DNA from 3 places in the Nonomuraea sp. NPDC003709 genome. Region 2 is predicted to be linked to each of the others. Evidence: riboswitches for the same ligand, from Rfam matches in the RefSeq annotation. Region 2 holds a riboswitch; each other region holds the start of a gene.
What was found. Region 2 has a riboswitch for thiamine pyrophosphate ahead of thiO (glycine oxidase ThiO). Riboswitches for the same ligand answer to the same signal wherever they lie in the genome.
Positions count from the first base shown of each region.

Region 1 (3,265 bases), on a different contig from region 2:
CGAGCTGGGTGACACGCGGAGCGAAGCCATCTCGATCTGCGGGCTGGCGGCGGTCAGCCAGTTCTCCAACCGGCATCTCAAGGCGCTCGCGTCCTTCCGGCAGGCGCTGGCCATGTTCCTGGCCATCGGCGACCGCAGCGGCGAGGCGTACGCGCGGCAGGCGATCGGGCGCGTCTACCTGTCGCTGCGGGACCTGCAGCAGGCGTCCCGGTGGCTGGGGGACGCGCTGCGGCTGGCCGAGGAGCTCGGCGACGCCCACCGCGAGGGCTGCGTGTCGATGCAGCTCGGCCGCATGTACGACCTGTTCGCCCAGTCGGACCGGGCCATGCGCTACCAGGGGCATGCGCTGGGCATCTTCGAGGCGCTCGGCGACCGCCACTGCGGCGCGTACGCGATGCGGAACCTGGGCGGGCTCCAGGTGGCCAGGGGCGACCGTTCGGACGGCTCCGACCAGTTGGAGCGCTCTCTGGTGATCTTCCAGCAACTGGGGGATCGCAGCGGGGAGGCGGACACGTACCAGACGCTCGGCGAGCTGTACCGTTCGTCCGGCCGCACCGCGCTGGCCACCCATTACCTCCATCAGGCCCGCGAGCTGCGCAGGGAGCTCAGCGAGTCGTTCGCGTGAGCTGCGGCCGGAGCCATTGTCCCGTGGGCCAGGTCTCCAGGCGCCAGGCGCTGTCCCAGAACATCCACTCGTACTCGGTGGCCCGGCAGAACGCCTCGTCCATCGCCCGGCGCGTCTCGGGGTCGGCGCTCTCCGCCAGCCGGTCGGTGATGGCCTTGGCCTGCTCCACCGAGGCGGCGAAGGCGGGGTCGGAGTAGGTGCCGATCCAGGTCCGGTACGGGTGGTCGGCCGCGCCCGCCGTACGTTCGAGCAGTGCCGCGCCGACGTCCTGGTAGACCCAGAAGCACGGCAGCACGGCGGCGGCGAGCACGGGCAACGGGGCGGCCAGGGCCGTGGCCTGGAGGTAGGAGGAGTAGGCCAGGCAGGTCGGCGAGGTGGCGACGGCCGCCGTCTCGCCGGCCGTCAGCCCGAACTCCTCCAGGTAGCCGGTGTGCAGGGCCCGCTCGACGACCAGCGCCGTGTGCGCGCTCTGCGCGAAGAACGCGGCGTCGGCCGGGGAGCCGGCGCGGGCCGAGGCGGTCGCGAGGACCTTGGCGTAGGCCACCAGGTAGCGCCCGTCCTGGACCAGGTAGAACGCGAATCGCTCGCGGTCGAGGGTGCCGTCGCCGAGCGCGGCGTTGAACGGGTGGTCGTGGATCGCCTCGAGCAGCGTGGCCGTGCGCGCCCAGATTTTCTCACAGAAGGTCACCGATGACGTCCCTTCGCTAGTGCGAACTAGATCAGGTTCGACGGGTGTGATCTCAGCCCGGCAGCCCGGGCACCCCGCGTCACGGCCAACGCTAGCAGAGAAGCTCCGGCCCGGTCGTGTCAGGCGGGGATCAGCTCGTGCAGCGTGCCCGGGGTGTAGACCCGTGCCCCCGCCGGGAGGCCGGCCGGCGGCTCCAGCCCGATGTAGGTGGTGGGCCCGGCCGGCGTGCTCTTCGCGCGCAGCAGGTCGGCCAGGTAGCGGACGCGCAGGAAGTCGCGTTCGACGATGGAGCGCACCAGCAGGGAGGCGCTGACGCGGTTGCCCTCCACCTGGTTGAAGCCGGGGTGGCCCTTCAGGTAGAGGTGCAGCCACTTCACCAGCCAGCCGCCGTCGGCGCCGCGCAGGAAGACGAGCGGCAGGGCGATCCGGCCGGAGCCGCGCAGGTCCGACTTCATGCGCACGGTACGCGGCTCGAACGGCCTGCCTTCCTGCGCGGCGTCCCTGGTCATGTAGCCGAAGAACGCCTCGGCGGCCTCGTCGAACGCTTCCCCGGCGTAGATGTTCACCTGCGGGATGATGATCGGCTGGGCCGCGGCGGCGAGCCGGATGTCGATGAACTCGGACGCGCCTTCGGGTGCCTCGGTGAGGTCGCCGGAGTACTGGGCGAAGTCGTTGGTGTAGTTCGTCCAGGAAATGTGCGTCGGGTCGTCGTAGGAGGCGTCGAGCATGAGCGCGGAAAGGTCGTAGTCGGTGCGCTGCCGGGCCTCGCGCCAGTGGACGAAGAACCTGAGCAGTTCGCCGTCCACCGCCGACACCGAGCCCCGGGGCAGCATGCCCAGCCCGGGCACGACGGCCTTGCCGGACAGCGGCAGGGCGACGTCGAGCACGTCGGGATCGACGATCAGCTCGCCGGGGTCGGGGAGGCGGCGGGCGATCTCCTCGTCCAGGATGGCCAGCGCCCGCGCCAGGGCCTCCTCCTCCAGCGGCGAGCGGGAGTCGGGGGCCGCCCACGCCCTGCCGTTCCGGTTGACGAAGACGCGGCCCGCGACGGGGGCGAGCCGGTTCTGCAGATGCTCCCGCAGCGACAGCAGGACGCGGCCGGAGGCGCCCGAGGCGGCCCCTTCCGCGGCGTCCAGCACGGCCGACGTGGACAGGCCGGTCCGCAGCAGGTGGTCGAGGCGGCGCAGCAGCGCGCCCGGGGCCTGCTCCAGCAGCTTCACCGCCTCGGCGGTGCGGCCCGCCGACAGGGCGGCCTCGACCCGGCCGTCCAGGCTTGGGGCCGGGCGCGTGCCCCTGGCCGTGTCGAAGACGGCCAGGGCGCGCGGGAACTGCGGGTACTCGTGGGGGTGCAGCCGTTCGCCGAGCCGCTTCCACTCCTCCCGGTGGCGCGGCACGTCGCCGAGCCTGGCCGGGGAGGCGACCGCGTCCAGGGCTCCCAGCAGGGCGCGGCGCTCGGCCCGGCGGAACGAGCGGAACCTGGTGGGCTCGGCCAGCGTGACATCGCCGCCGGAGCAGCCGCAGGCGAGCCGGAGCACGTCGGTCACGGTGTCGACCAGCAGCGGCCGGCCCTCGGTCAGCCGGACCTCGTTGACGATCGCGCGGTTCTCGCGCACGGGGATGCGCTCGGGCTCGTCGGCGCAGAACCCGGCCAGCAGGCGCAGCGCGGCCAGGTCCTCGGCGGCCAGGGGCACCTCGGAGCCCGCCAGCGAGAAGTAGAGCTCCCGCGCCTCCGACTCCAGGCTCCCGCCCAGCTCCAGCACGGTCACCCGGTCCCCGGCCAGCGGGATCAGCTCGGCGTGCGCGGCCAGCAGGTCGGCGTAGGTGTGCTGGTAACGGCCGTAGCCGGGCAGGGAGAGCAGGTTGAGCGCCGAGGTCTCGACGCGGGCGGCGGCGACCGGGTCGAGCAGGGCCTCGCGCAGCAGCCCGGCCCAGAACTCCAGGGTGTCGGGCAC
Region 1 covers NZ_JBEXMW010000049.1:48,091-51,355, reverse strand. Annotated here, with positions in the region: gene ABZX61_RS63005 (BTAD domain-containing putative transcriptional regulator) at 1-625, shown strand, start outside; gene tenA (thiaminase II) at 606-1,313, opposite strand; TPP riboswitch at 1,305-1,400, opposite strand; gene ABZX61_RS62995 (hypothetical protein) at 1,433-3,265, opposite strand, start outside.
Region 1: another riboswitch for thiamine pyrophosphate. It lies ahead of tenA (thiaminase II); the one in region 2 lies ahead of thiO (glycine oxidase ThiO).

Region 2 (3,265 bases):
GCGGCGCAGCCCAGCTCCATCGCCAGCGCGGCGTCGCTGGCCGTGCCGATGCCCGCGTCGAGCACCACCGGCACGGAAACGGCCTCCACGATCAGCTCGATGCTGTGCGGGTTGCGGATGCCGAGGCCCGAGCCGATCGGCCCGCCCAGCGGCATGACGGCCGAGCAGCCCGCCTGCTCCAGCCGCCGGGCCAGCGCCGGGTCGTCCCCGATGTACGGCAGCACCACGAACCCGTCGGCCACCAGTCGCTCGGCCGCGTCGAACGTCTCGATCGGGTCGGGCAGCAGGGTCCGCTCGTCGGAGATGACCTCGACCTTGATCCAGTTCGTGCCGAGGGCCTCCCTGGCCAGCCGCGCCGTCAGCACGGCCTCGCCGGCCGTGAAGCAGCCCGCGGTGTTGGGGAGCACCTTGATGTCCCGCTTGCGCAGCACGTCCAGGACCGAGCCGCGGGCGTTCGGGTCGAGCCGCCGGATCGCCACCGTGGTCAGCTCGGTGCCGGACGCGGCCAGCGCCTGGTCGAGCACGTCCAGCGAGGGCGCGCCGCCGGTGCCCATGATGAGCCGGGAGGAGAAGCTCTCCCCGGCGATGATCAGATCATCCACCTTGCACCGCCGTCAGAACCTCCACCCGGTCACGGTCGCTGAGCGCCGTCGTCTCCCACGAGCTCCGCGTGACCACCTCGTCGTTGACGGCCACGGCCACTCCGGTGGTGGCCGTGGTCAATGTGCGTACGGCCTGCGCCACGGTCGTGCCGTCGGCCACCTCGTGCGAGGCCCCGTTGATCATCACAATCATGAAATATCCCGAAATCTCCCGGGCGAGCACATTGCCGCGAGCTCGCCCTCCTCGCCCAGCAGGATGTCCGCAGTGAGCGGCGCCAGGAGCACGCCGCCGCGGTGATGGCCGGTGGCCAGCGCCAGCCCCGGGGTGCCGCTCGGGCCGATGAGCGGCAGGTTGTCCGGCGTGCCCGGCCGCAGCCCGGCCACCACGTCGGAGACCTCCAGCTCGGTGATGCCCGGCACCAGCTCCCTGGCGTCGCGCAGCAGCTCGTAGAGCCCGCCCGCGGTCACCCTGGTGTCGAAGCCCATCTCCTCCTGCGTGGCCCCGACCACCAGCTCGCCGTCACCCCGGGGGACGAGGTAGACCGGCGTGCCGTGCACGGTGCCGCGGACGCACCGGGTGAGCAGCGGCTGCGGCGAACGCAACCGCATGATCTGCCCCTTGACCGGCCGGACCGGCACCTCGGCCAGCCCGGCGCTCCACGCCCCGGCCGCCAGGATCACCCGCTCCGCCCGCAGCTCGGCTCGCCGGTCGTCGCCGCCGGGCGGCTCCAGGCGTACCCCTGTGACCCGGCCGCCGTCGCGCAGCAGCTCGCCGACGCGCGCCCGTACGAGCTGGACTCCCCGCCGGTCGAGCGCGGCGAGCAGCGCCGCCGTCACGCGGCGCGGGTCCACCCAGGAATCGCCGACGGCCAGCAGCCCGCCCCGCACCGAGGGAGCCAGCATGGGCTCCAGGCGGCGGCACTCGCGGCCGGTCAGCCGCCGGACGGGGAGCTCCAGATTCTCCAGGTACGCGGCCAGCTCGTCCAGCGCGGCCAGGTCGTCCGCCCCGAACGCCACGTCGAGAGTTCCCTCGGAGCGCAGGTCCAGGGCCTCGGGGCCGGCCAGCCCCGCGTCGGCGGCCAGCTCGGCGGCGAAGGCGGGCCAGCGACGCAGCGACGCCACGCCGAGCCGCAGCAGCGGCACCTCCGTGTAGGTGACCTCGCTGACCGGCGCCAGCATCCCCGCCGCCGCGTGTGAGGCCCCCGAGGCGGGGGCCGGGTCCACCAGGGTGACGGGCCGCCCTTCGCGGGCAAGCCGCCAGGCCAGCGAGAGGCCGACGACCCCGCCGCCCACGATCACATCCATTCGCGCTCCCTTCGCCGGCATGATCCGGATCAGGTGTCTTGCGGTCGAAGGCCCGATGGCAGCCTTCCTCTCAGCCCGGTCACGGCCGGACTCCCGCGCGTCTTACGCCCCCAGCCTACGGCCTCGCTGCGACGCCCGGACACCGGCCCACGTTAGGGTCATGAACGTGAACGAAGTCGTGGTGGTGGGAGCGGGCCTGGCCGGAGTGCGCACCGTGGAGGCGCTGCGCGCACGCGGGTTCGGCGGGCGGATCACGCTGGTCGGCGAGGAGCGGCATCGCCCCTACGACCGTCCACCCCTGTCCAAGGCCGTGCTGTTCGGCGACGCCGACACCAGCTACGTCGACACCGACCTGGCCTCGCTCGACGTGGTGTTCCAGCCGGGGGTCAGCGCCAAGGCGCTGCGCGAGGGGGTCGTGGAGACCACCGAGGGCGAGCTCGGCTACGACGGGCTGGTCATCGCCACCGGCGCCGAGCCGATCAGGCTGCCCGGCGACGGCCCGCAACACGTGCTGCGCACGCTCGACGACGCCCACGAGCTCAGGGCCATGCTCGTCCCCGGCGCCCGCGTCTCGATCATCGGCGCCGGCTGGATCGGCGCGGAGGTGGCCACCGCCGCCCGCCGCGCCGGGTGCGCGGTGACCGTGATCGAGGCCGGCCCGGCGCCGCTCGCGACGGCCGTCGGCGCCGAGATCGGGGCCCGCACCGAGCGCTGGTACGACGGCATCGACCTGCGGCTCGACACCATGGTCGACTCCGTGGACGAGGGCGGCGTGCGGCTGGTGGGCGGCGAGTTCGTGGACGCCCACGTGGTGGTCACGGGCATCGGCGTGCGCCCCGCCGTCGAATGGCTCACCGGCGCCGACATCGACCTCCACAACGGCGTCGTCGTGGACGAGCACCTGCGCGCCTCCCTCCCGAACACGGTCGCCGTCGGCGACTGCGCCGCCTGGTGGTCGCGCCGCTGGCAGACCAGGCTCAGGGTCGAGCACTGGGACACCGCGCTCAACGCCCCCGAGGTGGCCGCCGCGAGCTTGCTGGGCGAGGACGTCCCGTACGATCCCGTTCCGTACTTCTGGTCGGAGCAGTTCGGGCACATGGTGCAATACGCCGGTCATCATTTGGCAGGCGAGCGCCTGATCTACCGGGGCGAGCCGGAGGGCAAGTGGTCGGCCGTCTGGCTCACGGCCGACGACGCCCTCGCCGCGGTGCTCGCCGTGGACCGGCCGCGAGACCTCGTACAGGGGCGCAGAATCATCGACGCGGGACACCGTCTCGACGCGGAACGCCTGGTAGATCCAGAAGTCCCTCTACGGGATTGTGTTGTTTGAGCAAGCACGGCATGTGGTAGTTGTGGTT
Region 2 covers NZ_JBEXMW010000002.1:127,835-131,099, forward strand. Annotated here, with positions in the region: gene ABZX61_RS05060 (thiazole synthase) at 1-602, opposite strand, end outside; gene thiS (sulfur carrier protein ThiS) at 595-795, opposite strand; gene thiO (glycine oxidase ThiO) at 792-1,907, opposite strand; TPP riboswitch at 1,897-2,014, opposite strand; gene ABZX61_RS05075 (FAD-dependent oxidoreductase) at 2,068-3,237, shown strand.

Region 3 (3,265 bases), on a different contig from region 2:
CGGCGTTGGGCGAACCGGCGAGGGCAGCGCGAGCTATTTCGTCGTCACTACCGGCCCATTCGTCCCCCACTCCTCCATAGTGCACGTGGCGTGGTGAGTGCGTCGGGCGATCCGTCCGATACGCTGCGGTCACGGTGATTCTCGGCGGCGGGAGGCTGGCGGCATGTCGAGCAACGATCTCGATGCCCTGTTGCGCGTGACCTCCAGCACCTATCGAGGTGATGCGCCTCCTGACATCGCCTTCGGCCCCTATGACGGGGCCGTCGGCAGGCTGATGCTCGCGGTCACCGGCAAGGGCATCGCGGCGTGCAGCTTCGAGCCGGAAAACGCCGTGTACGAGCTGCTCACGAGACACGTGGGCAGGTTCATCGGGCCGGATCCGCGCCGGCTCGACCCGGTGCGCAGGGAGCTGGACGCCTACTTCTCCGGCCGTCTGCGCGCGTTCACCACGCCCGTCGACCTGGCGCTGGCGACGTCCTTCGCCCGCACGGTGCTGCAGAAGACGATGGCGGTCCGGTACGGCACCACCACGACGCTGGAGGAGATCGGCGCGAGCATCGGCAGGCCGCGCGCGCTGCGGGCGATCGGCAACGCGCTGGCCTCCAACCCCGTGTGCGTGATCGTGCCGTGCCACCGGGTGGTGCGTGAGGACGGCGCGCTCGGCGACTACGCGGGCGGCGCGGCCGCCAAGCAGCACCTGCTCAACGTCGAAAGGCGCGCGTCGACCAGCTGATCAGCAGGGTGACCAGCACGGCGACGACGGCCGCGCCGAGCGCCCCGTTCATCCACGGCTGCCGGGTGAAGCCGATGGCGTCGCGGACCTGCTGCCAGAAGCCGTCCCATGGCTTGAGCGTGGGCGTGGAGGTCGTCAGCCAGTACGCCACGAAGCCGAGGGCCCACGGCACCAGCCTCGACCAGCGCGAGGGCGCGTTCTCCGCGGTGTTCCAGCTCCGCGAGCCGCCGAGCACGAAGTAGTCCACGGCCAGCACCGCGAACATCGGCACGAACACCGCCCCGATCACCCCCAGGAACGCCCCGTACGAGTTGACGTCCACGACCAGGGCGATCGCGACGCTCAGCACGCCGATGGCGACGGAGAAGACGCGCCGGTCCACCCGCGGCATCAGGTTCTGCAGCGAGACCGTGGTGGAGTAGACGTTGGCGAACGACTGGTCGGTCTCCCGCAGCACCAGGATCGCGAAGAACAGCGCGCCCAGCGGCACCGCCACGAACGGCCCGAACACCGAGGTCCCGTCGGCCGCCACCTTGTCCGCCCCCGCCAGGGCCACCGCGAACACGCCCAGGCCGAGGCAGGCCACCTGAGCCAGCGTGTAGCCGCCGACCACGCCGGTGAACGCGGCCCTGCTCGACCTGGAGTGCCGGGCGAAGTCGGCCGCCATCGGCACCCACGACACCGACAGCGCGATCACGTAGTCCACGGCCGGGGCGAACGCCGTCCAGGACCCGCCGGTGTGCGCGGGCGCCCTGGTGAGGAAGAACCAGGCGAACCACACCATCGACACGATCACGCCGATGGTGACGTACCGCCGCAGCAGCCTGACGGACCCGAGCGGCCAGATCGTGAGCGCGGTGGTCAGCGCCCCCGCCGCGATCACCCACACCTGGTACGGGACGGCGCCGAAGATCGCGCTGGCCGCCTTGGCGATCACCCACAGCTCGAACGCGGCCCAGCCGAGCATCTGGACGATGTTCAGCACCGTGGGGACGTACGAGATCCGCGCCCCGAACAGGCCCCGCAGCAGCACCATCGCGGGCTGCCCCGTCTGGGTGCCCGGAACGGCGGACAGGCCCATCATGGCGGTGCCGATCAGGCTGCCGACCACAGTCGCCAGGAGAGCGGCGGTGAGGCTGAGCGGAGCGTCGGGCAGGGGTTTGAGCAGGAGCAGCGCGCTGGAGAAGCCCAGGAGGCTGACTCCGAGGTTCGCCCAGAGCGCGCCCTGATCGAGCACGCCCAGGGTCTTCGGCGGCCTGCCTTCAAGAGTCAGCGGAACTTCGTCGACGACATGCGTCATCGCACACTCCCTACGCCGGCATTACCCGGACAGGTTCAGGCGGTCGGCAGCGGATCTATGGCTGCCCTCTCAGCCCGGCGCACCCCGAGCTCCCGCGACAATCTGCAGTTGGCGCCCTCATCATGCCTCAGCGACGGCGAAACCGCCACAGTGGGGCCTTTTTACGCCACGAACGGCTGCTGCCCGGTCTCGCTGACCATCGGGCGGCTCGCGAACTCCCACGACTGCATGCCACCGCCGACGTTGACGGCGTCGCGCCCGAGCTGGTTGAGCCAGGCCGCGACCTGAAGGGACCGGCCGCCCACCCGGCAGACGACGTAGACCGTGCGGTCGCCGGGCACCTCGTCGACCCGCCCCTGTATCTGGGTCATGGGGATGTGCACGGCCTCCGGGGCGTGCCCCGCGACCCATTCGTCCTGCTCACGGACGTCGAGCAGGTAAGCGTCTGCCGGAACGGCACTGGCCTCGATCTCAGGAACGGTCATGACTCCATCATCTCGCGCCTGGCGTCGTAGGCCGCACGCGCCGCGGCGATCTCCTCCTGGTGCGTCTCCGTCCAGGTGACCAGCGACTTGATGGTCTCGTGCAGCGTACGGCCGAGCGGCGTGAGCGCGTAGTCCACCCTGGGCGGCACGACGGGGTGGACCGTGCGGCTGACCAGGCCGTCGCGCTCCAGCTGGCGCAGGGTCACGCTGAGCATGCGCTGGCTGACGCCGTCGATCTCGCGGCGGAGCTGGGTGAAGCGCAGGCTCTGGCAGTCGAGCAGGGCGATCACGAGCAGCGACCACTTGTCGGCGATGCGGTCGAGGATCTGGCGCACCTCGCAGTCCTCGCGCGTGTCCCACTGGCGCACGTCGTAGTCGTCGAGCGGTTCCACAGTGCCTTCTTCCGTCGAGCTCACTTGAGAAGGCGGGACAGCCGGCGGTCGGCGAGGGGCTTGCCGCCGGTCTGGCAGGTGGGGCAGTACTGCAGCGAGGAGTCCGCGAAGGACACCTCGCGGATCGTGTCGCCGCAGACGTCGCACGGCTGCCCGGCCCGGTTGTGGACCCGCAGTCCCGACTTCTTCTCCGCCTTGAGGTCCTTGGCCGCCAGCCCGTGCGCCCGCTCCACCGCCTCCCCCAGGGTGGCGATGATGGCCTCGTGCAGGTCGGCGATCTGCGCGTCCGTCAGCGTGGCCGCGATCTTGAAGGGGGACATCCTGGCCGCGTGCAGCACCTCGTCCGAGTACGCGT
Region 3 covers NZ_JBEXMW010000018.1:233,802-237,066, forward strand. Annotated here, with positions in the region: gene ABZX61_RS43360 (PAS domain-containing sensor histidine kinase) at 1-70, opposite strand, end outside; gene ABZX61_RS43365 (methylated-DNA--[protein]-cysteine S-methyltransferase) at 164-733, shown strand; gene ABZX61_RS43370 (cytosine permease) at 702-2,033, opposite strand; TPP riboswitch at 2,024-2,139, opposite strand; gene ABZX61_RS43375 (rhodanese-like domain-containing protein) at 2,195-2,518, opposite strand; gene ABZX61_RS43380 (helix-turn-helix domain-containing protein) at 2,515-2,910, opposite strand; gene ABZX61_RS43385 (DNA-formamidopyrimidine glycosylase family protein) at 2,931-3,265, opposite strand, start outside.
Region 3: another riboswitch for thiamine pyrophosphate. It lies ahead of ABZX61_RS43370 (cytosine permease); the one in region 2 lies ahead of thiO (glycine oxidase ThiO).